One region of the Brevibacillus sp. HD3.3A genome, then DNA from elsewhere that is predicted to be linked to it. Evidence: riboswitches for the same ligand, from Rfam matches in the RefSeq annotation. Region 1 holds a riboswitch; each other region holds the start of a gene.
What was found. Region 1 has a riboswitch for S-adenosylmethionine ahead of HP435_RS18370 (aminotransferase class I/II-fold pyridoxal phosphate-dependent enzyme). Riboswitches for the same ligand answer to the same signal wherever they lie in the genome.

Region 1 (5,784 bases):
GTACACGGCCAAAGCGATTCAGCTTGAACTGTATGTAAAAGACAAGCTGGTCAAGCAAGCAGACATCGTCCTGAGCACGAAGGTCATCGTCGCGCCGCCTAAGCATGATGAGGATGAGAAGAAGCACAAGCATCCGAATGGCAAAGCGTACGGCTTCTGGAAGAAACACGATGGCAAATGGGACGATGACGATCGGGACGACGATGACCGCGATCGTGACGAAGATGACGACGATCGTGACAAAAAGAAAGACAAGTAGCTGCTGTTACGGCTGTTTGTAAGTCTGGACGTAATCGACCAGTTCGCGGATGTAGTCGCCGAGGATCGGGATCGAGAGAAATTGTGTCAGTAGCGAACCGAGCAGTGCGAGAACGATAGCAGTCCCAATCGTCAAACCAAGACCCCGGGCAAGACCTGCGAGGAAATTGATCCAGAGCAGCTTGCGCGGGGCTGTGTAATTTTGGATGACATCAGCAAGCCGGATATCCTCCAAAAACATGGCGATCTTATCCATGCGCTCGTTCATTTTCCGCACTTCCTGAAGCTCGTGGAGGACTTGATCTATTTTGTGCATGAGCCGATCTGTAGGCGTAGGAGCCACTTGTTTCAACCTCCTTGTTCCTGGAAGCATTGTTTTCTACCAGTTTAGGGAAAAAGCCGACCAGAATCAAGGCGGGGAGGAAAGGTTTGCCTCCGGCTTGCGGGAGGGGTACAATAGACGTACAAAAGTATACGAGGAGGCATCCGAATGGCTGAAACCGTATCCCAAACCTTATCGGAAGAACTGTTCGCGCTCCTGCAAAAAGAGCGCTTTGTGACGTTGGCCACAGTCGATCACGAGACAGGTGCGCCATCCGTCAGTTCCTTGTCCTGGACTTTTGCTGTGAACAGCGGACTCATCCGTTTTGCTGTAGACAGCCGCTCCCGCATTCTCGCCAATATCGCCAAAGAACCGCAGGTCGTGCTGCATTTGATCGGGGCAGGCTCTTCTTTTGCGATCAACGGGCGCGCCGAGCTGAAGGCAGAACGGCTGGAAGGGGTTCCCCTGAAGCTTGCGATGGCGGAGATTGCGATTGACTCTGTCAGAGACGTGATGTTTTACGGTTCGCGCATATCCGTAGAGCCTCAGTACGAAAAGACATACGACAAAAATGCCGCAGCGAAGCTGGACAATCAGGTCATGGACGCCTTGAAAAAAGCGTAGGCGCGGTTGTCACACTCTTGTGGAAAATCTTGTTGACAAGAAACAGCGCTATCCTTTAGTATTAGGTCATTCAAATTGAATAGCAAACTTCTTATCCAGAGAGGCGGAGGGACTGGCCCGATGATGCCCGGCAACCAATCACCTGTATGTTCGTTCATACGGGGAGATAATGGTGCTAATTCCTGCAGAGTTTTTTAACTCTGAAAGATGAGAAGGTCTTGCTTACGGCGACGTAAACAAAGCCTTCTTTCAGAGGAAAGGGGGCTTTTTTCATGCCCCTCGACATCATTGGAGGGAGAGAATTACGGTATGAGACTGGAAACAAAATTGATTCAGGCAGGCGTAGGCAAAGATGAGAAAACGGGTGCGGTGAGCTTCCCCGTCTACTACGCTACCGCTTATCGCCATCCGGCGCTGGGACAGAGCACAGGTTTTGACTATACGCGGACGGCGAATCCTACCCGTTCTGTTTTGGAAGAGACAATCGCTGAGGCAGAGGGAGGCGATGCCGGCTTTGCCTGCGCGTCCGGGATGGCGGCAGTCCATACGGTAATGGGGTTGTTTTCCCAAGGCGATCACCTCATCGTATCGCTCGATTTGTACGGCGGGACGTATCGCTTGTTTGAACAAGTGCTTTCCCGTTACGGGCTTGCTTTTACTTACGTAGATTTGCGCGATCTGGAAGCGGTGAAAAAGGCGCTGCGCGCAGAGACGAAAGCGATTTTCGTCGAGACGCCGACCAATCCGCTCATGCAGATTACAAATATTCGTGAAATAACCAGCCTGGCCAAGCAACACGGGCTTTTGACGATTGTAGACAACACGTTCATGACTCCTTATTGTCAACGCCCGCTAGAGCTTGGGGCTGATGTGATTTTGCACAGCGCAACGAAGTATTTGGGCGGACACAACGATGTGCTGGCAGGGTTGATCGTTACAAAGGGCGAGGAGTTGTCGGAAAAAATCCGGTTTTTGCACAATTCGATCGGCGCGGTGCTGGGGCCGCAGGATAGCTGGCTTCTGGTGCGCGGCATGAAAACGTTGGCGCTGCGCATGGACAGACACCAGTCGAATGCGCTCGCGGTAGCGAAAAAGCTGAAAGAACATCCAGCCGTTGCCGAAGTGTTTTATCCCGGACTGGAAGAGCATCCCGGGCATGAGATTCAGGCGAGCCAGGCGAGCGGATACAGCGGCATGGTTTCGTTCCGGGTACGCTCCCAGGAGCAGGTGGGCTTGTTTCTGCAAAATTTGCGCGTCGTCTCCTTTGCGGAAAGTCTTGGCGGGGTAGAGTCGTTGTGTACGTACCCGGCGACACAGACTCACGCAGACATCCCCGAGGAAGTGCGGGCGTATGTCGGCGTGTGCGATCGATTGCTGAGGCTTTCGGTGGGGATTGAACATCCGGATGATTTGATCGCTGATTTGTTTCAAGCGCTGGATGCAAGTCTCGTCGTTGGGGGGGCTGTTCGATGAATTTCGCGACAAAAGTTTTGCATGGCTCCACAGGCATCGATCCGTTTACAGGTGCGTCGTCGGTTCCGATTTACCAGGCTTCCACTTTTCATCAGTTTGATATCGATCAGCCGGGCACATACGATTACGCCCGCTCGGGGAACCCGACGAGACATGCGCTGGAAGAAGCGATCGCCGCACTCGAAGGCGGAGCGCGCGGGTTCGCCTTTTCTTCCGGCATGGCGGCCATTTCCAGTGTGTTCATGCTCTTTTCGGCGGGCGATCATATCGTGGTCGCGGAAGATGTGTACGGCGGCACTTTCCGTTTTCTGACGAGAGTGCTGTCGAGAATGGGAATCTCTGTCACGTTTGTGGATGCGACACAAACGGAAGCGGTGCGCGCGGCGATCACTCCGGCTACCAGAGGGGTCTATCTGGAAACTCCGTCCAATCCGACGTTGAAAGTGACCGATATCGCTGCCGTTTCCGCCATTGCGAAAGAGCATGACCTGCTCGTCATCGTGGACAACACGTTCCTGACGCCGTACTATCAGCGGCCATTGGAGCTGGGGGCGGATATCGTCATCCACAGTGCAACCAAGTTTATCGGCGGCCACAGCGACGTTGTTGCAGGTCTGGCGGTAACCCGCGATGAAGCGCTCGGCGAACAGCTGTACCTCATCCAAAACGGCATGGGAGCCGTTCTCGGCGTTCAGGATTGCTGGCTGGTCATGAGAGGGCTGAAGACGCTCAAAGCGCGTCTGGATGTCAGCACGAAGTCTGCCGGAGTTTTGGCGGAATGGCTTTCTTGCCACCCCGAAGTGAGCCGCGTCTACTATACAGGCTTGGCTGAGCATCCGGGACATCTCGTTCAGCAAAAACAGGCGAGCGGCCACGGCGCCGTATTGTCTTTTGACGTCGGGAGCCGCGAGCGGGCAAAAGCGTTGTTTGACCGCGTAAAGCTGCCGATTGTAGCGGTCAGTCTTGGCGCGGTGGAGACGATTCTCTCGTATCCGGTCATGATGTCGCATGCGGCTATGCCAGCAGAGGAGCGGCAAGCTCGCGGCATTACAGACGGTTTGATCCGGTTGTCCGCAGGTCTGGAAGACGCGGACGATTTGCTGGCAGACTTGAAACAGGCTTTGGAAGCACTGCCGCCTTTGCCATCCGCGATTCCAAGCAAAAAAGAGGCATACTCCCGGGTGTAACGACCCGGGGGCTATGCCTCTTTTTTCTTATGGAGTGCCAGTGCGATTTACGTTGATTTTTCCTTGCGGGGTACGCCCATCGTTGTTGATCTGTTGTTGCTGATTTTCCTGCGCCGGTGTTTCTTCGCGCCTTCTGACATCTCGCGGCAGTTGCGGAATGATCCGTCCGACGATGTCGGCCAATTCCTCTGCGAAGCCGGAGATCGGGTGGCCTCTGCGAATGTCTGCCGCCATTTCTTTCAGCCGCTGAACGATGTCCGGGTCGGCTGTTACGACGGCATTGGCCCCCTGCGGGTCTTCTTTCAGCGCTTCTGCCACGGTGTACTTGATGACGCCGACTTCCGGCCGATCCAATTGGGCGTCTACATCGATCCCGACGACGGCGTATTTGCCAATAACCACGGCTGTGGCGCCATTGACTTTTTTCACGCGAGTAGCCAACTGGACGAGACGGTCGGCGGTCGCCTGCGAAGATTGGTTGTAAGCTGGTTCCGGTGCCGTTTGCTGAACGCGCTGGGTATGGGGCGCTTGCTGTTGGTTGGGTTGTGGCGCAGCCTGGTTCGCTTTGTTGCCCGCCATGCACCCTGACAAAACAAGGCTCGCACCCAGACAACCAATGATGATCCGTTTCACACGCATACTCCCTTTCCCCGTAGTGCCTCCGATCAGGAGGGCAGGTTACCTGTATTTTGTTCCCCTCCGCCCCATTTCATTCTGCCAAGGGTCGTCTATCTCTGTTCGACCGAACATAGACTGTAGTACATCACGTCGCCACAATTGAGCATCCCTCCAAAAATTGCATACCGTATATAAGAAGGGTAATAGGAGGCGAGATTTTGAAGAAAATCTACGTACTGGACACCAACGTACTCCTGCAAGATCCACGGGCGATGTTCTCTTTCGCTGACAACGAAATTGTCATACCCGCAGTGGTGTTGGAAGAAATCGATTCCAAAAAGCGGTACATGGATGAAATTGGCCGCAACGCACGGTACGTATCGCGGCTCTTTGACAGTTTTCGTGAGCTGGGTCATTTGCACAAAGGCATTACCCTGGAGACAGGCGGGCTCTTTCGGGTGGAGCTGAACCATTCTTCGCTCCATCAGCTGCAAAAACAATTTACGGAAATGACGAACGACAACCGCATTTTGGCGGTCGCACTCAATTTGCAGGAGGAGGAGAACCAATCCCCACAGCCCAGACCCGTCATTTTGGTGAGCAAGGATGCGCTCATGCGTGTGAAGGCAGATGCCTTGAACATTTCAGCGGAAGATTTTCTTTCGGATCGCGTCGTAGGTGAATTTTCCAGCATCTACACCGGCTATCAAAAGATGATGGTAGCCTCGGAGATCATCAAGTCTTACTACGCGACGCGCAAGCTTCATCTGGCTACCTGTTTCCCTCGCTATCGCTTTTATCCGCACCAGTTTCTCGTATTGAAGGACGAGTGCAACCCGTCCATTTCCGCGATTGGAAAAGTAGACCCTGACGGCAAAACTTTGGAAATGCTTGTATCAGATGACGATCCGATTTGGGGCATCCGGGCCCGAAATGTGCAGCAAAGAATGGCGACAGAGCTGTTGCTGCGAGATGATATTCCGCTCGTGACCATGACGGGGAAGGCGGGAACAGGCAAGACGTTGCTGGCTTTGGCTGCGGGGCTGCTGCAGATTGAAGATCAGCAAAAGTACAAAAAGCTGTTGGTAGCAAGACCTATCGTTCCTTTAGGAAAAGACATCGGTTATTTGCCCGGCGAGAAAGAAGAGAAATTGCGGCCGTGGATGCAACCGATTTATGATAATTTGGAATATTTATTCAACACAAAGCGCCCAGGCGATCTCGACAAAATTTTGGCGGGAATGGGCAGCTTGCAAGTAGAAGCGTTGACCTACATTCGCGGCCGCTCCATTCCGGGACAGT
Region 2 (5,784 bases), 340 kb from region 1:
TATTCTACGCGATGCGAACAACACGAGCCTTTTCTGCTTGCGGCAAGAAAGACAAGTCTACGTGTCCGCGTGCTTCATCCAGTCCGATGTCCTCTGCCAAAAGCAGCGCTTCTTCCTGGAAAGTCGGCGTACAGCTTCCTTCGTTCAGCTCACAGAGACGCTTCAAACGCTTCAAGCGATCCGCGCATTTCTCTGCACGCATGCATTCATTGGTCAGCTCACATACATTTACATGGCGCGCATCTGCGATCATGCTGATATCATCTACGTGCACAATCAGCCGCTTGCCTTCTTCTGTGACGAATCCGATCGAGCAAAAATGCGCACCTGACATTTCCAAACGAGTGAGAACCGCATTGGCAAAAATCTCTCCCGTGCGCAGTCGAACCTGAGCTGCTTCAATGGCTCCACCGATCTTCCGCTCGTTGGCGATCACCGTATACATGTCCGTGTAACCGTTAATCTGATAGCGCATAGTACCCTCCCGCTCTTGCTGAGATCAATTATCATTACCATCCTATAATGAAAATCATTATCTGTCAACGGTGAGAATGATTTTTATTCGCCTTGCCTGTCTTGGTTTCCAAAACGCATGGCCCTTACATTTTACCCAGAAAATCTCCTGCTATCCCCTGATTTCCAAACAAAAACCGCACTTTCTCATGCAGGAAAGTGCGGTCCGTTCTCATCCTATTTGGTATTGGCAAACAGTCCTAATTTCTCAATGCGCTGTACCGCTTCGGCCAGACGTTCTTCACTCGACAACAGCGCGGCGCGAACGTATCCTTCCCCGGTAGGGCCGAAGCCGTCACCGGGAGCAACGACGACATGCGCTTTTTCCAAGAGCAAATCGGAAAACTCGATGGAAGTGAATCCGGCTGGAACCGGGAGCCAGGCAAAAAACGAGCCTTGGGACGGCGGCGCTTGCCAGCCGATGCGGTGCAGATTGGAGAACAAGGCGTTTCGTCTGCTTTCGTAAACAGCCACCAAATCCCGAACGCATTGCTGCGATTCGGTCATCGCGGTTACCGCGGCCATTTGCACAGCACCGAACAGGCTGACGAAATAATGATCCTGAATCAAATTGATCAGTCTCACCAGCTCGCGGTTGCCGACCATCGCCCCTACGCGCCAGCCAGCCATGTTGTACGTTTTGGACAAAGTGTAAAACTCGACACCGACCTCTTTTGCCCCTGGCACCTGCATGAAGCTGACCGGCTTTTTGCCGTCGTAGCTGATCGCGCCGTAGGCAAAGTCGTGGCAGACGACGATCTCATGCTTGCGGGCAAATTGAATCGTTTCCTCGTAAAATTCAAACGGCGCGTTCACCGCTGTCGGGTTATTCGGATAGTTCAAAAACATCAGCTTGGCCCGATCCAAATCGGCTTGCGGAATTTTGCTGTAGTCCGGCAAAAACTGATTTTCTGCTGTCAGCGGCATCATCGACATCCGACCATTGACGACCGCCACACCCGACCAGTAATCCGGATAGCCCGGGTCCGGTACGAGCGCGACGTCGCCTGCGTTCATCAGCACCTGGCAAATTTCCACCAGTCCTGTTTTGCTGCCGAACAAAACCGCTACTTCTTCTTCCGGATCAAGGTCTACGTCAAATTGTTGTTTGTACCAGTGCGCAACAGCCTGCTTCAGTTCCAGTCGGCCGGAAAAAGGCGGGTACTTGTGGTGAAGCGGGTTGGCTGTATGTGCTTGCAGCGCTTCTACGATGTGGGGAGGAGTCGGCAAGTCCGGGTTTCCCTGCCCCAGGTTGATCACATCGTGCCCGTTGGCGATGACTTTATTTACTTTCGCTACCAGCGTCGCGAAAAATTGGGTTGGCAGCCGGTCAATCATGTCGGAAGGTTGGATACGCATTTCTCTTCAGTTCCTTTCTTTTCGCCCATACAGCAAAAACCCCCTTTTTCCGTACAGAAAAAGGGGGAGATCAGCTTGGTCACGTCCTTATCTGTCAGGAATACTCCTGCTGGAATTGGCACAGCATCTGCATCGCTACACGCGCAGATCCGCTGCCGGGCTTCATAGGGCCAGTCCCTCCGCCTCTCTTCATAAGTAAATCACACGGAATATACTGTTTTTAATCTTCTTCATACTACATTGCCTGCTCTCGGCGTGTCAAGATGCTTCCCCGCAGGCGCTCGCCTTTTTTCGCTACATCTTTTCTGCGGTTGGCACAGCCACCTTTTGACGGCGATTCAAAAACGTTGTGTGGAAGGCGAAAAACGCCACGGACAAGAGCGCAAGCCCTGCCATGATGTACAAAAGCCCTTGCGCCTGAAAGTGCTGGAAAATGATCGCGCCGAGCAACGGTCCGAGCATCCGCCCTGCCGAGCCTGTTCCCGCGATCAGCCCTTGAATAAAGCCTTCCCGTCCTGCTGGCGTAATTTGTGCGGCTACGGCAGGAACGGCTGGCCAGACGAGCATTTCGCCCAACGTCATGATAAACATCGCGGCGACGAAGCCCGCATAGGAGGTCGACTGCGACAAAATCAGCATCGACAAGGCAAAGACGTAGGAGCCGAGCAGCATTTGCGCTTTCAGCGTGCGAGCAAAGCGGCGAATGACCCAGGCGATCAGCGGTTGACCAAACAGGATCAAGCCGCCATTCAGCGTCCACAGCAAGCTGTACTGGCGCAAGGAGATGCCCAAAGATTGCATGTAAGTCGACAACACCGTCGTCCATTGCACGTACACAATCCAGCTGATCAGCAAGCCGCTGCACAAAAACAGCAAGGCTCCCCAAACCACTTTTCGCGTTGGCTGAAGCTCTCCTGCGCCATGTGCGCCAAGCTGTCCGTCAGCATCGGTCTTGCTCGTGTCCGACTCGCCCGCTGGCGAAGCAGGCAGTGGCCGATTCTCCGCCGCTTTCAGATGGCGCGGCAAAAAGATCACGAAGATGGCGAGAACGATCATTTGCGTGAGTGCGTTCCCGAAAAAGGTCCAGGAAAACGATACGCTCGCCAAAAGTCCGCCCAGCGCCGAGCCTGCCGCCACTCCCGCATTCAACGCGACGTAAATCATGTTGATTCCTTTGCGCCCGCCTTCCGGCCACAAAACGACCGCCAGCGCGTTCATGACAGGAGACAGCGTTCCGTAGAACAGCCCGTTTAACAGCAGCAGGATCGTATACACGGTAAAATCGTGCGTAAGTCCAAGACCGATTGTAATCAAAATAATGCCGACAGAGCCGATTATGATCGTCCGCATTCTTCCCCAGCGGTCAAACAGCATGCCACCCGTGATGCTTCCGATCAAAAACGCGCCCTGGTTCAATAACAGCAAAAAACCCGCTACAGGCAGCGGCTTCCCCAAGTAATCGTGAATGTAAATCGTGACGAGCGGCCATATACATGCCATACCCGTAGAAAAAATGATGGCAGCAACCGCCAGAAGACGAATGCTGCTCGGATAGGATTCCCATTTCTGTCTCATAATCTAGTTCTCTCCCCGACGAAAATCGCCGTTCTTTCCGCCTGATTTGCTCAACAGACAGGTCGGCCCGATGACCATGCCTTTGTCCATCGCCTTGCACATGTCGTACACCGTAAGAGCAGCAACGCTTACCGCTGTCAAAGCTTCCATCTCGACGCCTGTTTTTCCGGTCGTCCGCACGCTTGCTTCCAGGCCCAGCGTCGTCTCGTTTTCAAACGTGAAGCGAATATCAATCCCGGTCAAGGAAAGCGGATGGCACATCGGAATGATGTCCCACGTCTTTTTCGCAGCCATGACTCCCGCTACTTGCGCGACTGCCAGCACATCCCCCTTCTCTACCCGCCCTTCGCGAATACGCTGAAGCGTCTCGGGCTTCATGACGATTTTGCTTTCCGCTACGGCCTCCCGCTTGGTGATGTCTTTTTCCGAAACATCCACCATGCGCGCACGGTTTTGTTCATTAAAATGCGTCAGTTGATCACTCATGTTCCTGTTCGTCCTCCATTTGTACGATCCCGTAACCCGCTTGCAACTTTGCTTCTTCTACCTTACTCCCGCCGCTTGCGAAAATCAATGGGAACACCGCGAGATTTGTCTTTGGCAAATCATGTCGCATCGCTTTCACTATCTTGCTGATTTATTGCCGAAAACGTACGGAATCGCGAAAACAAAGGTATACTGTGCGTACATTGGCAACTGTTAAGGAGGCGCAAACAAAATGAACAAAAATCAGCACATATACTGGGCAAAAGTAGAGCATGGCGAGTGGAGTCTGTACATCGCAGCAACAGAGAAGGGACTTGCTTTCGTCGGCTCCAATCACCACCCGATTGACGAATTGGCACAATGGGCAGCGCGGCGCAAACCCAGATACGCTCTCGTCCAGGATGCGGCTCGGCTGGCTCCGTACGCCAAAGAGATCATCGAGTATTTGCAGGGAGAACGCCAGCAGTTTTCAGTCGCCCACGATCTGTCGGGCACTCCTTTTCAACAAGCGGTTTGGCAGGCGTTGCAGCAAATTCCGTACGGACAGACGGCCTCTTACTCCGACGTTGCTGCCCACATCAACAACAGCGCGGCTGTCCGGGCAGTGGGCGCAGCGATTGGCGCCAATCCGTTGTTGTTGACGATTCCGTGCCATCGGGTGGTCGGAAAAGACGGGAAGCTTACAGGCTATCGCGGCGGCCTCCCCATGAAAACAGAGCTGCTCAAGCTGGAGAAAACGAGCGTGAAACGGAGCGCTGTCCATGTCTGACACGTTGGCGAATCGAATCGACGCGCAAAGCTGGGAGCAGATCGTTCATGAGTTGGATGCACAAGGCTACGCCACTCTCCCGCGCCTATTAAAGGAAGAAGAATGTCAGGAGTTGATCGCGGGCTACTCCGCTGACTCGCTTTTTCGCAAAACAATCCAGATGGAGCGCTACCGCTTTGGCAGCGGCGAATATCGCTACTATCAGGCTCCGCTGCCGCCGCTCGTCCAACAGCTCAGGGCAAGCTTGTATCCCCGGCTGGCTCCAGTAGCCAATCATTGGGGGCAACTGCTCGGACATACGGCTGCTTTCCCTGCGGCTCTGACTGATTTTCTCGATCATTGTCACCAGCACGGACAGACCAGGCCGACGCCGCTGATTTTAAAATACGAAGCAGGCGGCTACAATTGTCTGCATCAGGATATGTACGGAGAGCTGTTTTTTCCGTTTCAGGTTGTGTTTGTCTTAAATCAGCAGGAAAAAGACTTTTCCGGCGGGGAATTTCTCCTGACAGAGCAACGGCCACGCGCGCAAAGCAGAGGTCATGTGATAACCTTGGAACAAGGGGCGGGATTGATTTTCCCCACCTCCTACCGCCCTGTAGCCGGGACACGCGGCTACTACAAAACGACGATGCGTCACGGAGTCAGCACGATCACGACAGGCACGCGGTACAGCCTGGGCATCATTTTCCACGACGCTACGTAAAAGAAGGGATTAGCTTGAAAAGCACGCTCTTTTACAAACAACCGAAGTCGCTCCTGAATAAAGGCAGCGGCTTTCTCGCGGATTACACGCATTCGCTCAACCCGTATACAGGCTGTTCGTTCGCCTGTTCTTACTGTTACGTGCGGCAAATGCCTGTCTCGCTGTTTCGCGGTTTGGACTGGGGCACGTGGGTCGACGTCAAAACCGAAGCAGCCACGCTGCTTGTCAAAGAGCTGAGCAAAGCAAAGGCAAAAGGCAAGGTCACGATTTTCATGTCGTCGAGCACAGACCCTTATCAGCCTGCGGAGTACCAGGAAAAAGTGACGCGCTCGCTGTTGGAAGTCATGGCGGACAATCCACCCGACTTTTTGCTCGT
Region 3 (5,784 bases), 1.4 Mb from region 1:
GCGAGCGCAAGTTCAGCTTCGTCACGGCTCCCGCCAAAACCATCGAGCGTATTTTTTGCGGCGCAAGCTCGGCGATGATCTGGACGATGATCGTGCCCAGCGACACCGCTACGAAATGAGTGGAAGCAATGTTCTCGTGCTTGAGCACCTCAATGATATCTTTGCTGATGTCTTCAAACGTGTATTTAGCCCTGGGCTTCCCCATATGCTGCTTCGACTTGCCGTGACCGCGCAAATCGACGAGGAGAATATTGAAATGCTCTTTGTAAGCTTTGATCTGTTTATACCAGATGGATGAGCTGCCGCCCGCCCCGTGGACGAAGGTTACCCATTCATAGGCATCTCCGCGTATGTACGTCTTATAATGGATCACTTATATCCCCCCAGAGTATTATAGCGGAGGGATGCTGCATGTGAAACATTTTCCATTTTATTGAAAAGAAAAAGGCAGGATGCCTGCATTCCCGCAGCTCCCTGCCTTGCCTGTACAGCCATGTTTTACGCTTTTCTTTTCCTGCGCAACTGATAGTACGTCACCGCAAGAGCAAGCGCCAGTACCGTTCCTTTAATAATATCGTAGGCGTAATACGGCACGTTCAGCATCGTCATGCCGTTCAGCAACACCCCGATCAAAATCGCGCCGACGAACGTACCAAATACGTTCGGCTTGCCCGCGCCGAAAACGGAGAAGCCGACAAACGCGGCCGCCACTGCATCCATCAGCATCGAGCCGCCGCTGCTCACCTGGCCCGTACCGATCCGCGCTGCCAAAAGCATCCCGCCCAGTCCGGCGAACAGGGCAGACAACACATAAGCGAGCGTGCGATAGCGATTCACGGGAATGCCGGAGAGACGCGCCGCTTCCAGATTGCCGCCCGTCATGTACAGCATCCGCCCTTGGCGAGTATACGCCAAATAGACGTGTGTGACCGCGACCAATAAAAAGGTCAAAATGACGGGAACAGGCAGGGATAAAATTTTGCCTTGTCCGAGCCAGAGGAACCATTCCTGGAATTTCCCCGGAGCCATCGAACCGTCTTCCAACGGCATGTTGGCGTAAATCGAGTAGCCTTTTGAATAAGTCATATGAAGTCCGTTGACGATGTACAGCATCGCCAGTGTCGCCAGCAGATCGGGAATGCGGATTTTGACGACCAGAAAAGCGTTGACCAATCCGACAATCAGACTGAGCGCGATCGGGACGACCAAAGTGGCAAACACGCCCTGCTCGTACCAGACCATCATGGAAGCCGAAACGACTGTGGTCAACGACACCGTCGAACCGACAGACAAGTCGAAGCCTCCGACAATCAGTGAAAACGTAACGCCAATCGCGACGAACGTTACGATCGAGATGGAACGCAAAATGTCCGTGATGTTGTCGTACGTGAAGAAATACGGATTGGTCAGACTGAACAACAGCATGACGATCACAATTACTGCGACTGTACCGTATTTGTAAATAAAATCAAACAAGCTGAATTTTTTACCTTCCACCTTACTCACCCCCGCTGGCATAATACATCATCGTCTCCTGTGTCGCGTCCGCGCGGCTCAGCTCCTTGACGATTTTCCCTTCAAACATGACCAAAATCCGGTCGGCAATGCCCAATACTTCGGCAAACTCGCAAGAAAAGTAGAGAACGCCCTTGCCCTGCTCCGCCAGCTTTCCAATCAGGCGGTAAATATCGCTTTTCGCCCCGATGTCGACGCCTTTGGTCGGCTCGTCGAACATGAACACTTGCGCATCCGTATCCAGCCATTTGCCAATCGCGACTTTTTGCTGGTTTCCTCCGCTGAGGTAGCCAACCAGCTGTGTGATGTCTGCCGTCTTTACGCCCAGACGGCTCACCAGCTCCCTCGCCTGCTTCGCTTCTGCCCCTCTGCGGACAAATCCGAGCCGCGACCACTTCTCCAAAGCGGAGACAGACAAGTTGTTCTGGACAGATTCCTCGACAAAAATGCCTTCTTTGCGCCGCTCTTCCGGTACGAGGACGATTCCCGCATCAACAGCGTCCTTTGGCGACCGCAGCCGCACCTCTTTGCCGTTCAGCCTGACTTGTCCCGCCTCGGCGGTATCCGCTCCGAACAAAAGTCTCGCCAGTTCCGTCTTCCCGGCTCCAACCAGCCCGACAATCCCGACAATCTCGCCTTCGCGAACGCTCAAATCGGCGCGGCGAACCTTGCCGCCAACCACTCCCGCAGCTTCCAGAAGCACCCCGCCTACAGGCACTTCGACTTTCGGGAACTCTTCCTCGAAGCTTTTGCCCAGCATGTTGCCGATGACCTCATCCATCGTCGTGTGGGACGTCTCGCTCGTCACGATCAGTTGACCGTCCCGCATGATCGTGATTCGGTCGCATATCTCAAAAATTTCCGGCAGGCGATGGGAAATGTAAATAATCCCGACACCCGCTTTTTTCAACTGGTCAATGATGAGAAACAGCCGCTCGCTCTCCTTCGTGCTCAACGGAGCTGTCGGTTCGTCAAAAATGACGTACTTCGCTTTTTGCACGGTCGCGCGGGCAATCAGGATCAGTTGCTTTTCGGACAGCGTACATTCCTCGACGAGCATGCGCACAGGGATGGAAAAGCCGAAGCTCTGCAAAATGCTTTCCGCTTCCTTGTGCAAGCTCGGCCAGTTCATGAATCCTTTGCGGCCTGCCGAGACAATCTGATCGAGCAAAATGTTTTCCGTCACGCTCAAGTACGGGATCAGCGCCGTATCCACTTCCTGGTACACGCACTGGATGCCTAAAGCTTTCGCATCCTGGGGCGATTGGATCGACACCTCTTTGCCGTCAATCGTGATGCTCCCCCCGTCAGACTGATACGCGCCCGTCAAAATTTTCATCAAGGTACTTTTCCCCGCTCCATTCGCTCCTAAAAGCGCATGAACCTCGCCAGCCTTGACCTCAAAATCGACCGAACGCAGCGCAGGAACGCCGGAGAACTGCTTCACAATCCCTTTCATCTGCAAGCTGGACACTTTTCGCCCCCCCCTTAAATAAGCAAGATTCCCGTTGACTGATCAACGGGAATAGCCAAATCAACCAGCTTTATATGCTTACTTGCCCCACTCTTTCACGTACTGGGACAAGTCGCCCATTGTCACTTTTTTGTCCTTAGGCAAATCTTCTTGTTTCACCAGCACCGGATTCAGCTTCACGCTGTCTGGCACTTGCTCGCCTTTGATTTTTTGGAAAATAGCCGCTGCGTGAGTGCGTCCGATGTTCGATGGATCTACGGCTGCAGTCGCTGCCCATGGCGAATTTGCTTCCTGGATCAGTTGCAGGTCTTCATCACTCAGGTCGATGCCGTATACTTTGATTTCTGTGCGGCCTGCTTGCAAGATCGCACGGGTTGCCCCTTTGGCAAATTCATCCCAAGATGCCCATACAGCCGTGATGTCGCCTTTGTTCGGATATTTTTTCAGGATGGCTTCCATCTGTGCTTGGGTATCCAGCGCCGTGTTGTTTGTCGCGGAACCGAAAGCGGCGACTTCCTTGATATCCGGATATTTTTTCAGGAACGCTTCATAAGTCACCTGACGTTTTTCCATCGGGGCAAAGCCTGCCACCCAAATTTTCACGATGTTGCCTTTGCCGCCGGAATCTGCCGCCAGCTTTTCCAGGCTCAGCTCTGCCAGCTTGTTGTCGTCTTGCTCAACAATCGGCACGCCAGGCAGCTTGATGTCTGTGTCGAACAGAACGACCGGGATTTTTTTGTCGACAGCTTTTTGCGTACCTTGTTGCAACGCTTCCGCTGTACCGTGGTCGATCAGGATGCCGTCGAAGTTTTGGTTGACCGCAGCGTCAAGATTCGACGCCATTTTCGACAAATCCGTATCTGCGTTGAATACTGTCAGCTCTCCGCCGTTTTTCTCGACTTCCTGCTTCACACCGTTAATGTATTGAGCCGAAAACGTTCCTACATTTTGGCGCATGATCAGGGCAATCCGCTTCGCTTTTTCGCCGGAAGCGCCGTTTGCCGCCGTGTTTTTCGTATCGGCTCCGCCGCCGCACGCGGTCAAGGCCACCGATACTGCCAGTACGAGTGATGTGATAAGGCCCAGTTTCTTTTTCATCGAAAAATCCCCCTTTTTCTTTGTTCCTTGTTGTGCTGCAAGCTGAGGAGGCGACGACCTTCCCTTTCCAAAAGGAAAAGCCTCTTTCAACAGATGAAAGAGGCTTGATCGACAAGATTCGCGCCTCTTATCTGTCAGGTATCGCTACCTGTTGGAGTTAGCACCTTGGCTCGCAAGACATTGATCTTGCCAGCTAGGTTGCCGGGCGTCATAGGGCCATTCCCTCAGCCTTCTCTGGATAAGAGTAGTTATTATTTTCGAAACCTTTGTATTAGTATATAGAGACTATAATCCGTGTTTTACCCATCTGTCAACTAGGTTTTTAAAACTTTTCTCCTTTAAATTTATTCCGTCGGCGCGTCCAAATTTTGGAGGAATCGTGTAGGCTCTTGTCGAAATATCGTAGATTGAAGCAGCCATGCAAATTTGCGATGGGGATGTCCGATGATTCTACTAAAAGAAGTAATTTTGCAGATGTTTTTTGCTCTGACGCCATTTGTCCTGTTCAATATTTATTACCGCGACCGAATGCGCAATTACAGCCGCGCTTTCATTCTTGTGACCAGCTCGATTTGCATGTTTCTGGCCATGACCTTCGCGACCAGCGTCTCGGAAGGCGTGATTTTCGATATCAGGCACATCATCGTATTTTTTGCCCTAGTCTATGGGGGAGTGCGGATCGCGCTGGTCTTGCTGATCGAGTCCGCGCTATACCGCTATTATTTGGGTGGTGAAGGCATCTGGCTCGCGCTGCTTGCCCTGGTTGTCACCTTTTCCATCTCCCTCCTGATGTATCGGCGTTACAAAGCCAGTTATCGGAAAACACTGTATATTTTTTTGACGGGCGCGCTCTTTTCCCTGGTAGCTTTGGGGTTGACCTATCTATACTTTCCCACCTATGTATCCCATCATCCTGCCTACTACTTGTTCGTGATCCCCGTTCAAAACTTTGTCGGAATTTGGCTTTTGTTGTCGCTATTTAGCAAGTGCGTATCCGACAAAGAACTGTTTATTCGACACGCCCAAAATGAAAAAATCGAAACGATGAGCCATGTCGCCGCATCGCTTGCTCACGAGGTGAGAAATCCGCTCACAGCGGTCAAAGGATTTTTGCGCCTGATCCAGGAAAATCCTGAAAATATTACGAAAACCGATCAGTACATCCGCATCAGCATGGACGAAATCCAGCGGACGGAAGCGATCCTGACCGAGTATCTCGCTTTGTCCAAGCCGCTCAAGGAGCGCACCGAGCTAATCAACGTATGCGACCAGCTTTACGTCGTGCGGGAAGTCATGCTGCCTTTTGCCAATATGCACAATGTCGAGCTGGAGCTGCAAGCTTATGAAAAGCCTGTCACGATCCTGGCCAATCCCGACGAGTTCAAACAAGTCTTGGTCAACTTCATCAAAAATGCGATCGAAGCTTGTGAGGAGACGGTCAACGGCAAAGTGTCCCTCTCGCTGTTCATTGAGAAAAGCAACGCCATGCTGATCATCAAAGACAACGGCATCGGGATGGACGAAGGCCAGATCAAACGCCTCGGGTCCATTTATTTCTCGACGAAAACAAGCGGAACCGGTCTCGGGCTTACGTACTCCTATCACGTCATCCACGCGTTCGGCGGGTCGGTAAGCGTGTCCAGCAAGCCAAAAGTCGGCACCAAATTCACGATCACGTTTCCGTATCACGCGCAACC
Region 4 (5,784 bases), 1.7 Mb from region 1:
CATCCTCGGGAATCGACGCGTAGCGCTCCAGCTTTTCTGTATTGACGATGGCAAAATCGAGTCCGGCAACCGTCGTGTGGTACAAAAACACGGCGTTGAGCACTTCGCGGCCCGCTGCTGGCAGCCCGAAAGACACGTTGCTGACCCCGAGAATCGTTTTGCACAGCGGCATCGCTTCTTTAATGAGGCGAATCCCCTCAACCGTCTCCTTGGCGGAACCGATGTACTGCTCATCCCCTGTACCGACCGGGAACACCAGCGGGTCGAAAATGATGTCTTGCGGGGCAATTCCGTACTGGTTGACCAAAATATCGTACGAGCGCTTCGCCACTTCCAGCTTCTTCTCGCGCGTGACAGCCATGCCCGCTTCCTCGATCGTTCCGACGACTACAGCCGCTCCGAACTTTTTGATCAGCGGCGCTACTTCTTCAAAGCGCTCCAGGCCGTCTTCCAGGTTGATCGAGTTGAGAATCGCTTTTCCCTGGGAATAGCGCAGGCCCAGCTCCATTACTTTTGCATCCGTCGAGTCGATCATCAGCGGAGCCTTGACCTTTTTCACGACGAATTGCAGGAATTTTTCCATATCGGCGTATTCATCCCGATCCGGGTCAGCCAAACAAATATCGATGACGTGAGCGCCGCGTTTTACTTGTGCCCGGGCGATATCTGACGCTTCCTCGTATTGGCCTGCGGCGATCAAGTCGCGGAATTTTTTCGAACCGATGACGTTTGTGCGCTCCCCTACCAACAGCGGGCGACTGTCATCTTCCACGTACACGACTTCGATGCCGGATACCGCGCTGACAGCCTGATCGACAGCCTGACGTGGCTTGCAGTCTTTCAATGCTTCTGCCATCGCCCTGATATGGTCGGGCGTCGTTCCGCAGCAGCCGCCCGCCACGTTCAGCCAGCCTTGTTCTGCAAAAGCGCGCATTTTTGTCGCAAGCCCTTGCGGTGTCTCATGGTAATGTCCGTTTTCATCCGGCAAGCCCGCATTGGGGTAACAGCTCACTCCGCATTGAGCCAGTCCGGACAGCGTGCGCAGATGGTCGCGCATGAACTCGGGGCCAGTCGCACAGTTCAGCCCAACGGACACGGGATTCAAATGCTCAAGCGAGATATAAAACGCCTCGATGTTTTGACCGGCAAGAGTCGTGCCCATCGGTTCAATCGTCCCGGACAGCATGACGGGCAACTCCACATCCAGCTCTGCGAACGCTTTGCGGATGCCGATTCCCCCCGCCTTGACGTTCAGCGTATCCTGCGATGTTTCCAGCAGCAGCACGTCGGCTCCGCCAATGATCAGTCCTTTTGCCTGACGATAGTAGGACTCCACCAGCTCCTCGAAGGTGACACCGCCTGTCAAAGCGAGCGTTTTCGTCGTCGGTCCCATTGCCCCTGCCACGTATCGCGGCCACTCGGTTGTGCTATAGGCATCTACGGCTTCCTTCGCCAGACGGGCCGCAGCGATGTTTAACTCCAGATCCTTGTCGGCGACATCGTACTCGGCCAACACGACGGAGGTGGCTCCGAATGTATTCGTCTCGACGATGTCCGCTCCCGCCTCCAAATATTTTTCGTGGATGGATCGAATGACGTCTGGTCGCGTCAAGTTCAAAAGCTCGTTGCAACCATCGTAGGCTTCGCCGCCAAAATCATCGGCGGTCAAGTTCGCCTGTTGCAGCATCGTGCCCATCGCACCGTCCAGAATCAGAATTTTCCGGGAAAGCTGTTCGCGAAAAGTGGGTTTCATTGACGTACTCCTTTTCTCCCTTGCGGCGTTTATTCTCGGCAGTTTTTTTGCACAAAAAAATCCTCTTCTTTGAAAGAAGAGGATTTGTCCGCGGATACAATTGCGCCTGAACCATCCTCTCATCTTTCAAAGCCGTAGCTTTGCTGGAATTGGCACCGGATTTTAACCGGTTGCCGAGGCTTCATCAGGCCAGTCCCTCTGCCTCTCTTGATAAGAGTTGTACCATGGTATTCATTTTTGACTTTCAGGTTTCATGTTTGACAGTATCTTAACACCGCGTCCTGTCTACGTCAATTGAGAATTTGTCTATTATTTACTGCTTTTCTCCCCGACTGCGCCCATTTTTGTGCTTACCGGGCATCCGCCCACGCCAATCTGTGCGATCGTGTATAGACTGTAGCATAACGGAAAGGAGGGGGAACAAACGTGAGTACATCTTACTGCGGAAATGGCATCTTTGGAGACTGCTTCGCACTGGTGCTCGTACTGTTTATCCTGCTGGTCATTGTTGGGTGTTCGTGTGACGACTGCTAGGTAAATGACAAGAAGAGGCTATCCCCCCGCCTTCCAGCTGGCTTGCGGGATAGCCTCTTTTTCTTGTCCTTACGGCTCGATTACAGCCTCGCCGCTTTTGGCATCGATGGTAATGAAACTGCTTGCCAGCTCTTCCTCGCTCCACGGAATGTACGCGAGTCTCGGACGATCCAGCCAATCGTTTTCCTGATCTTTTAACAGGTAAACAAGCCTGAGTGGCATGACGCGCAAAAACGACTCGGCAGCCTTTTGTTTGGAAACGACCTCGGCTGACGAAGGAAGCTCTATCAACTTGTGAGTCTCTCGCCAATTCCGGAAGCTGTTTACCTTCCCGGTCGAAGGGTCTACCGACACCTCGTAAGCGGCATCTGGCCCCTTGTCCAACACCGGAATCCCATCCTTGCTCATGACATAGCGGAATACCCAGTTGCCTGACGAAACCGGATTGGCTGCGCCAGGTTCCATCACTTGTGCAAGCTGCACTTCTTTTACGCCCGGATCGGCGTATTTGGCCAAAAAGAACACGGCTGCCTGCTCGGCCTGTTCGCGCTTCACGGTCACTTGCGTATTTGTGCGGGGAACGCGCAACCCAACTACCTGGCTCGTCTTCGCGTCGATCGTCACTTCATGCCAGCGGTCTTTGCTATCTGCCCAGTTGAATGATTTGTTCTTTTGGTGATCATCTACGGATTCCCGATAGGACATGCCTTCGACGTTGACGCCAAATTCCGTTTGCAAAAGCGCCTTCGCCTCTTCCTTCGTACGCACGATGACAGGCTGTTCGTGTGTCTCGAACGCATCTGCCTGCGGCTGCTCCCGCTGCAGCTGATCGTAGGCAAAGCCGTTGTTTCCCGTACCGTAGTTGATCTTGCCGCTATGCGCATCAATGTACCAATCAAGGAAAACCGGCCTTCCTTGTTGGAAAAAGGAAACCGCTGCCCTGTATTCCAGTGTCGGCTGTTTCAGCGCCTTCCCTTCGGACATGTGCTGCACGTATACAAGCTTCATATTTGCGGCCAGCTCGTTTTCGGCGGCGCTTTTCGCCACAGCTTCCGCAGCATCCGGGAACGAAGACGGGGAATACGCTCTCGTCGGTTTGCTGAACATCAGAAGACGTCCGGAGCTGCCCAGTTCAATATCCAGCACATCTTCCATGACAGGTAACCCGTTATGATAACGCATGAATTTTTCCGCGCTATTCGATTCCACATGGCGATAGTTCGCGCTGTCAGCTCCAAGCAATCGGCCGAGAAGCTGCTTCGCTTGCTTTAACGCCTCTGCTTCATTTGGCTTTTGCGCTTCTTCGTTGCGGTCCCGCTGAATCCGGTACAGATCGATGTCTTGCCCGTTGCCGATTTCGCTCACCATCGCTGTCTGGCCTTCGTCGTTCACTTTGCCCAAAACCAGCGCCCAGCCATCTCGAGTCAGCTGTTTGTTGTAGACAACCGGGAACGGATTCAGTTCAGTCACGGAGGCGGCGAATTTGGCAAACAGCTTCTGCTCCTGCTCGTTCAACCTGCCGAAAAAGGCGACGCGCTCCTTTTTGTCCACCTGGACAGTCAAGACATCGTACGGGACAGGCTTGCCGTTTTCCAACCGCTGATAGCTGACGTTCATCCACGTTCCGTTGCGCCAATCCTCATCCGCATAAACTTCTGTCGCCTGATGCGCGTAAACCTTCGCTTCTTCACCGAGCGCGGTCTGCAAAAATGCTTGCGCGACTTTCTCTGCTTGCGCGGGCGCAATCGTTGTTTTCTCGCCGTCACTGCTTGCGTCCAGCAAGTAGCTTTCGATCCGCCCCGTCCGGGTGTCATACGCGACTTGTCCGATTGCCCTGTCCTTTTGCAGCAAGGTCACAAGCGCAATCCCATCCAGCGTCTCGCCTTTGCGCAGTGTGACACCGCCAAGCTCAGGGACTGCCTTTTGCAGCGGAGCCAGCGCTTGTTCCGGTGAAACGGCCTGCTCCGCGGTTTTGTCCGTTTGATGCGCCGCCGCTGCGCTCGTTCCATTTTTTTGCGGCGACATGGACGGCAGAAAGCCCTCTCGCACCCCTAGCACGGTCAATGCCAGACAAGCCGCAAGCGATCCCGCCATGACTAACTGCTTGTGATTTTTCTGCTTTTTCTTCCCGACCTCCATCCGAATCCTCTCTTCCATTTCCCGGGTAAACTTCACTTCCGAAGCTGCCGCTTTCCCTGCTTCGCGTACAGCTTCACGCAGCCCCTGATCTAGTTCCATTCCAATCCCTCCTTTTCACACAATGCCCGAAAATGTTTGCGCGCCCGATGCAGCTGCGTCCGTACCGCATCCTCGGAAATATCCAGCACTTGTGCTACTTCCTTAATTGACAAATCTTCATAGTAATGAAGTACCATGACCTTTCGATACAAAGGCGACAGCATCATGACTTTCTCGGCGATATGTACCTGGTCCAGTTGCTTGAAAACGGACGATTCCACGTTCCCTTCCGCCACTTGTTCCGGCACGGTTTCTTTCGGGGAGACAAACGTAGAAAAGATTTGCCGGAACGACCACGATCGCAAATACTTGCGCGATTCATTGATGGCAATCCGGTACAGCCATGTTTTCAAACTGCTCTCATGGCGAAACTGATCCAGCGACCGATAGGCTTTCAGGAACACTTCCTGTGTGATGTCTTCCGCGATTCCGCGATCTTTGACGATCATGTAGGCGAGCTGGACGATTTTGTCACCGTAGTCATTCATCAAAGTCGACAGCAGCGCATCCTTGGTCGGCTGCAAAGACCGCTCTGCCGCGTTAGCCTTTGCACTGGCATTCAGATTGACATTCACTTTGCTTCACCTCCTCTTGCAAACGATATCCATTTGATCCAGCAGCCTGCTTTTTGTGACAGAAATCGCGATTTATTTTTCCTGGCCTCTGTTTTCAGCGGAAAAGACGACACCTGCGCGCACTGCGTTCGTTGTCAGAGCGGAACGCTTTTGCTATCATGAGGCTTACCTAACCCCTAGAAAGGAACGATTGACGATGAACACTTTGCTCGCTTGTGAAAAAGACGAGTTTTTGTCCTGTATAGAGACGGTAAAGGAACTGGAAACATCCGAGTTTGAAACATATTCCATCGTAAAGCATACCGAAACAGGTGAACACTATTTGCGCTACTTTTTGTCGCATATCAACCTGTCCGAAGGCGGCAGAAGGGACAATTACGATCACTTTTTGCCACTCGACTCCGACGACGTTCTCGGTCTGATGTTTGGCGATCAGGATTACCACTTCCCGGAAAACTGGCGCTCTTCCTACCTGCGCAGCGGCAACGACAATCGGCTGATCCCTTTTGATCCATCCGAGAATTACGATCTGGAAGAAGAAGCGGCTGCCGAGCTGGCCATGGTGGAAAAACTGGAGCAGTACAAGGCGCAATGGATGCATGCCGAAAACTTGACGGCGGAAGAAAGAGAAAAGCTGACGCAGGAGTATTTCGCGGCACTCGACAAGATTTTGAAAAAACCGGA

Region 2: it holds a riboswitch for S-adenosylmethionine, as region 1 does, so the genes downstream of both, HP435_RS20205 (pyridoxal phosphate-dependent aminotransferase) here and HP435_RS18370 (aminotransferase class I/II-fold pyridoxal phosphate-dependent enzyme) in region 1, are expected to answer to the same signal.
Region 3: it holds a riboswitch for S-adenosylmethionine, as region 1 does, so the genes downstream of both, HP435_RS25140 (sugar ABC transporter substrate-binding protein) here and HP435_RS18370 (aminotransferase class I/II-fold pyridoxal phosphate-dependent enzyme) in region 1, are expected to answer to the same signal.
Region 4: it holds a riboswitch for S-adenosylmethionine, as region 1 does, so the genes downstream of both, metH (methionine synthase) here and HP435_RS18370 (aminotransferase class I/II-fold pyridoxal phosphate-dependent enzyme) in region 1, are expected to answer to the same signal.

Annotation. Positions count from the first base shown of each region.
Region 1 covers NZ_CP085874.1:3,974,748-3,980,531, reverse strand. The annotation lists gene HP435_RS18385 (hypothetical protein) at 1-259, shown strand, start outside; gene HP435_RS18380 (DUF5665 domain-containing protein) at 266-574, opposite strand; gene HP435_RS18375 (pyridoxamine 5'-phosphate oxidase family protein) at 749-1,204, shown strand; SAM riboswitch class I at 1,293-1,418, shown strand; gene HP435_RS18370 (aminotransferase class I/II-fold pyridoxal phosphate-dependent enzyme) at 1,514-2,677, shown strand; gene HP435_RS18365 (trans-sulfuration enzyme family protein) at 2,674-3,864, shown strand; gene HP435_RS18360 (YhcN/YlaJ family sporulation lipoprotein) at 3,892-4,503, opposite strand; gene HP435_RS18355 (PhoH family protein) at 4,701-5,784, shown strand, end outside.
Region 2 covers NZ_CP085874.1:4,317,880-4,323,663, forward strand. The annotation lists gene HP435_RS20200 (hypothetical protein) at 5-475, opposite strand; gene HP435_RS20205 (pyridoxal phosphate-dependent aminotransferase) at 691-1,872, opposite strand; SAM riboswitch class I at 1,957-2,070, opposite strand; gene HP435_RS20210 (MFS transporter) at 2,167-3,447, opposite strand; gene moaC (cyclic pyranopterin monophosphate synthase MoaC) at 3,451-3,933, opposite strand; gene HP435_RS20220 (methylated-DNA--[protein]-cysteine S-methyltransferase) at 4,166-4,702, shown strand; gene HP435_RS20225 (2OG-Fe(II) oxygenase) at 4,695-5,408, shown strand; gene HP435_RS20230 (SPL family radical SAM protein) at 5,423-5,784, shown strand, end outside.
Region 3 covers NZ_CP085874.1:5,368,887-5,374,670, forward strand. The annotation lists gene HP435_RS25125 (alpha/beta fold hydrolase) at 1-373, opposite strand, end outside; gene HP435_RS25130 (ABC transporter permease) at 499-1,497, opposite strand; gene HP435_RS25135 (sugar ABC transporter ATP-binding protein) at 1,499-2,989, opposite strand; gene HP435_RS25140 (sugar ABC transporter substrate-binding protein) at 3,068-4,087, opposite strand; SAM riboswitch class I at 4,212-4,332, opposite strand; gene HP435_RS25145 (ATP-binding protein) at 4,532-5,784, shown strand, end outside.
Region 4 covers NZ_CP085874.1:2,315,103-2,320,886, reverse strand. The annotation lists gene metH (methionine synthase) at 1-1,753, opposite strand, end outside; SAM riboswitch class I at 1,870-1,970, opposite strand; gene HP435_RS11380 (YjcZ family sporulation protein) at 2,180-2,287, shown strand; gene HP435_RS11375 (YcdB/YcdC domain-containing protein) at 2,357-4,525, opposite strand; gene HP435_RS11370 (sigma-70 family RNA polymerase sigma factor) at 4,516-5,088, opposite strand; gene HP435_RS11365 (hypothetical protein) at 5,297-5,784, shown strand, end outside.